2 regions of the Pseudalkalibacillus berkeleyi genome follow, and region 2 is predicted to be linked to the other one. Evidence: a T-box and tRNA genes for the amino acid it is inferred to sense, from the RefSeq annotation. Region 2 holds a T-box; the other holds one or more tRNA genes.
What was found. A T-box is a leader RNA that pairs with one kind of tRNA and senses whether it is charged. The one in region 2 lies ahead of tyrS (tyrosine--tRNA ligase), so its partner is inferred to be a tRNA-Tyr.
Positions count from the first base shown of each region.

Region 1: it encodes a tRNA-Tyr, which carries the amino acid that the T-box ahead of tyrS (tyrosine--tRNA ligase) is inferred to sense. The anticodon was not compared.

Region 1 is NZ_JAKIJS010000001.1:650-3,022, reverse strand. Features, by position in the region: gene L2716_RS00095 (DUF421 domain-containing protein) at 1-449, opposite strand, end outside; tRNA gene L2716_RS00090 (tRNA-Leu) at 570-654, opposite strand; tRNA gene L2716_RS00085 (tRNA-Leu) at 684-772, opposite strand; tRNA gene L2716_RS00080 (tRNA-Cys) at 786-860, opposite strand; tRNA gene L2716_RS00075 (tRNA-Gly) at 925-999, opposite strand; tRNA gene L2716_RS00070 (tRNA-Gln) at 1,005-1,079, opposite strand; tRNA gene L2716_RS00065 (tRNA-His) at 1,089-1,164, opposite strand; tRNA gene L2716_RS00060 (tRNA-Trp) at 1,192-1,265, opposite strand; tRNA gene L2716_RS00055 (tRNA-Tyr) at 1,273-1,357, opposite strand; tRNA gene L2716_RS00050 (tRNA-Thr) at 1,447-1,522, opposite strand; tRNA gene L2716_RS00045 (tRNA-Phe) at 1,662-1,737, opposite strand; tRNA gene L2716_RS00040 (tRNA-Asp) at 1,742-1,817, opposite strand; tRNA gene L2716_RS00035 (tRNA-Met) at 2,051-2,127, opposite strand; tRNA gene L2716_RS00030 (tRNA-Val) at 2,145-2,220, opposite strand; tRNA gene L2716_RS00025 (tRNA-Glu) at 2,230-2,304, opposite strand; tRNA gene L2716_RS00020 (tRNA-Ser) at 2,331-2,373, opposite strand, start outside.
Region 2 is NZ_JAKIJS010000001.1:2,088,283-2,090,655, reverse strand. Features, by position in the region: gene L2716_RS10960 (transglycosylase domain-containing protein) at 1-958, opposite strand, end outside; T-box leader at 1,139-1,358, shown strand; gene tyrS (tyrosine--tRNA ligase) at 1,423-2,373, shown strand, end outside.

The DNA of each region.
Region 1 (2,373 bases), 2.1 Mb from region 2:
AGTACTGTCAATTGTCCATTCGCTTCAATGATACCTAGCTTCACGTGTGTGATATCAAACACATCCTTCTCTCGTAACATAAGAAGGATATTGTCGATGGAATATTGCATATTTTTAAGGTTTTCAATAATGAACGATCCATCTTGAATGACGACTGTAGGTTCAAACGTAACTAGCTTACCGAACTTCCGATTCTTAATCTTCCATATGGCAACAAGTTTCTGAAGGAGGCCTATCAAAATAATCGCTGCAATGGTATGAATATGTACGACGTCAGGCTCTGCAATATCCGCACCGACAACAGACCCTAATGTTAACAAAATCAATAAATCAAAAACAGGAAGCTCACCTATGGACCTTTTTCCCATGAACAAAGCAACCACTAAGAGTAAGGGAAGAATGGTGACGACTCTTCCGAGTAGGATGAGTAGATCTTTTGCTAACTCCAACTTTGATCCCTCCATTATTTCTATCAAACAACAATGCAGGTTTAGGATTACACAAAAACAAGAATGTATGTACAACAAAAAAGACATCCACAAAAGTGAATGTCTAAATATCTTATGTAATGGTACCGGTGGTCGGGGTCGAACCGACACTCCGTGAGGAACACGATTTTGAGTCGTGCGCGTCTGCCAATTCCGCCACACCGGCATTTTGGTACTACTATAAAAGAAAATGTATGGTGCCGAGGGCCGGACTTGAACCGGCACGGTAATCACTTACCGCAGGATTTTAAGTCCTGTGTGTCTGCCAATTCCACCACCCCGGCTGGGTAGTTTAAATGGAGGCGGCACCCGGATTCGAACCGGGGGATAAGGGTTTTGCAGACCCGTGCCTTACCACTTGGCTATGCCGCCGTACTCTATCTTATGCGTGCACTAAAATTTGGAGTACCACTTTCGGCAGTTCTAATTATAAAAATGGAGCGGAAGACGAGATTCGAACTCGCGACCCCCACCTTGGCAAGGTGGTGTTCTACCACTGAACTACTTCCGCTTAAATGGCTGGGCTAGCTGGATTCGAACCAACGCATGACGGAATCAAAATCCGTTGCCTTACCGCTTGGCTATAGCCCAATATTTAGATGGGGCGGCTGATGGGAATTGAACCCACGAATGCCGGAATCACAATCCGGTGCGTTAACCACTTCGCCACAACCGCCATAAAAATCTTACTTCTAATGTTTAATGGCAGGGGTAGTAGGAATCGAACCCACACTGGAGGTTTTGGAGACCTCTGTTCTACCGTTAAACTATACCCCTATCTCAATGGTGGAGGGGGACGGATTCGAACCGCCGAACCCGGAGGGAGCGGATTTACAGTCCGCCGCGTTTAGCCACTTCGCTACCCCTCCAAAGAGACAATTAATATTTTAGTACAGATTTAGTTTTGTTTCAAGCCCTAATTTCAGGTTTTAAAACCAATCTCTTCCTAAAAGATCAATGGTGCTGGCCAGAGGACTTGAACCCCCAACCTACTGATTACAAGTCAGTTGCTCTACCAATTGAGCTAGGCCAGCGTTGTTATAAGAAGTATATCCATTTGTGTCTCTTCCTCTACATGTGTTGCTATGATGCTTGCTGCGTCGAGACAAGTCGCAGCTAAATCCTAGAGGATATGCTCCTTGCTCTACCAATTGAGCTAGGCCAGCATAAAAATGGTGGCTCGAGACGGAATCGAACCGCCGACACGAGGATTTTCAGTCCTCTGCTCTACCGACTGAGCTATCGAGCCAAGATGGCGGACCCGACCGGATTTGAACCGGCGATCTCCTGCGTGACAGGCAGGCATGTTAACCCCTACACCACGGGTCCATCTTGAAAGTTAATTTGGTTGCACCCTTCCGGGTACTCCATATGTTCATTGAGCAAGATGTAATCTCGACGTAGTACAATGAACTTAAATTGGTTGCACCTAAAGGTACTACGGTCTAAAACTAGCTACGATGTTTGATCGACGTAGTAAGTTTTAAATTGGTTGCACCCTCACGGGTACTCCAGATATTCATTGATAGAATGTCGATTCGACGTTGTTCAATGAATTATTTTGGTTGCGGGGATAGGATTTGAACCTATGACCTTCGGGTTATGAGCCCGACGAGCTACCAGACTGCTCCACCCCGCGACGGTATAAAGTATAAATGGTGGAGGATGACGGGTTCGAACCGCCGACCCCCTGCTTGTAAGGCAGGTGCTCTCCCAGCTGAGCTAATCCTCCGATATGAAATGGTGACCCCTACGGGATTCGAACCCGTGTTACCGCCGTGAAAGGGCGGTGTCTTAACCACTTGACCAAGGGGCCGATATAAGTTATGTAAAGCTGTGTTATGGCGGAGAGCGAGGGATTCGAACCCTCGGTACGGGTTTAAAC
Region 2 (2,373 bases):
CCATTGTTAAGTGAGGATATTGCTCAAATGGACTTGGTGAATCCTTAGCAAATTCTTTCGTAATATCCGTTGCAAGGGCTTTTTCATATTGTTCTTTTGTTATGTACCCTCCGGTATGCATTCTTGAAAGAACGGTCTTCATTCTTGTAAGACCAGCGTTTAAGTTCTCCTTTACTTTCCCATCATTTGTAAAAGGTGTATAACCAAATGGACTTTGCGGTAAACCAGCAATGAATGCTGCTTGTGGAAGACTTAATTCCTTAGCATCAACACCAAAAATCCCTTGTGCTGCTGCTTGAATACCAGCTACATTTCTACCTGAAGCATTACGTCCGAATGGCACGATATTAAGGTATGCTTCAAGAATTTCATCTTTTTCAAAATAACGTTCTAGACGTAAAGCTAAGAGCATTTCTTTCGCCTTACGATCAAATGAAACTTCACGAGTAAGAATTTGGTTTTTGACTAACTGTTGAGTGAGTGTACTACCACCTGTTTGGACAGCAGCACCCGTAACTTCTTGAAATATGGCACGTGCGATTGCTTTTGGTACGATGCCATCATGCTCATGGAAATACTGATCTTCTGTTGCGACTACTGCATCGACTAAATGAGGTGAGATGTCTTTAATCTTTACCTCTTGTCGGATGACGTCTGATCGTAGGTTCCCGAGTAATGTTCCATCTTCAAAATATATTTTACTTGTCTCTGAGTAGTTGTATATATCATTCTTCATGTTATCGTAAGTACGGATCGGTTCGTCTTTAACGAGAGAAGCGAAATAACCTGCTCCTACGCCCGTTGCAAAAAATCCTCCAGCAACAGTAATTACTAATAAGATCAAGAATAAGTTCCAGACCACTTTCCCTGTAATTCGGCTGAACTTAAATATGTTCTTATCATCTAAAACCTTCATGAAGTGTTTCAACTTTTCTATGAAGGAAGTTAGGTGATTCATCCTCATACCCCCCTAAATTTCAACCTTAATTATAGCACATACCTAATACGTGGAATACCTTTCTTCGACATTTCCGGAGCATAATTTGACATTTGAAAGTCAGATGTGGTACAAAATGATTATACTTTTTACACGTAACTAAGGGTAAACCTTGCTCTAAAGCTAGGTTTTACATACGTCTATATTGCAATGACAGGAATAAGTAGCAATAATCCTCACTGTTTAAGAGAGCTGGTGGTCGGTGTAAACCAGTACAAAGGACTTTGTGAATTACCTCCTCGAGCACCTTTTGTGAAAATTGTAGTAGCAAAAGGCGGTGATGAGCCGTTATTTAATGAAGTGGAAGCACGGTATTTATGTGCTTCAATAAGGATGGTACCGCGTCTATCACGTTCCTTTCATAGCGAAAGGGACGTTTTTTTATGTAAAAAAAAAGAATATGAGGATTGAAGGGAGATTGGATGATGGATCAGAAATTTGAATTGAGTCAGGAGCAAATGGCTGAGGTTGAACGGCAACTTGAAGTTTTGAAAAGAGGGATCGTGGAGATTGTACCCGAGGCTGATTTGAAGAAGAAGCTCGAAAAATCGATTGCAACAGGGACACCTTTAAAGGTGAAGCTAGGTCTGGATCCAACAGCACCGGACGTACATGTCGGTCATACTGTACCGTTGCATAAAATGAGGCAGTTCCAAGAGCTTGGTCATGAAATTCAGCTGTTGATTGGTGATTTTACAGGTCGTATTGGTGACCCAACAGGGAAATCTGAAACGCGTAAGCAGTTAACTGATTTTGAAATCAAAGAAAACGCTAAGACATACATTCATCAATTTGGAAAAATTATTGATATGGACAAGACGACTGTTCACTTTAACGCGAAGTGGCTTTCTAAGCTCGATTTCGCTGATGTTATTGAGCTTTCTGCAAAAGTAACTGTAGCACGCATGCTCGAGCGTGATGATTTTGAGAAACGTTACAAGTCAGGTCAGGCAATCTCCATTCATGAATTTTTCTACCCACTAATGCAAGGTTACGATTCTGTAGCTCTTGAAAGTGATATCGAGATTGGTGGAACAGACCAAAAGTTCAACTTGTTAATGGGTCGCCAACTTCAAGAAGAGTACGGGAAAGAAAAGCAAGTGACGATCACGTTGCCGTTAATCGAAGGACTGGACGGCGTCCGTAAAATGTCGAAGTCACTGAACAACTATATCGGAATTGATGAGCATCCGAATGAGATTTTCGGAAAATCAATGTCTATTCCAGATGACTTGATGATAAAATACTTCGAATTGGCGACACCACTTCCGATGAATGAAGTGCGTGCAATTGAGGAAGGCGTGCAAAGCGGAGATCTCCACCCTCGTGATATGAAGATTAAGCTCGCAAAAACATTCGTTGAAATGTACCACGGA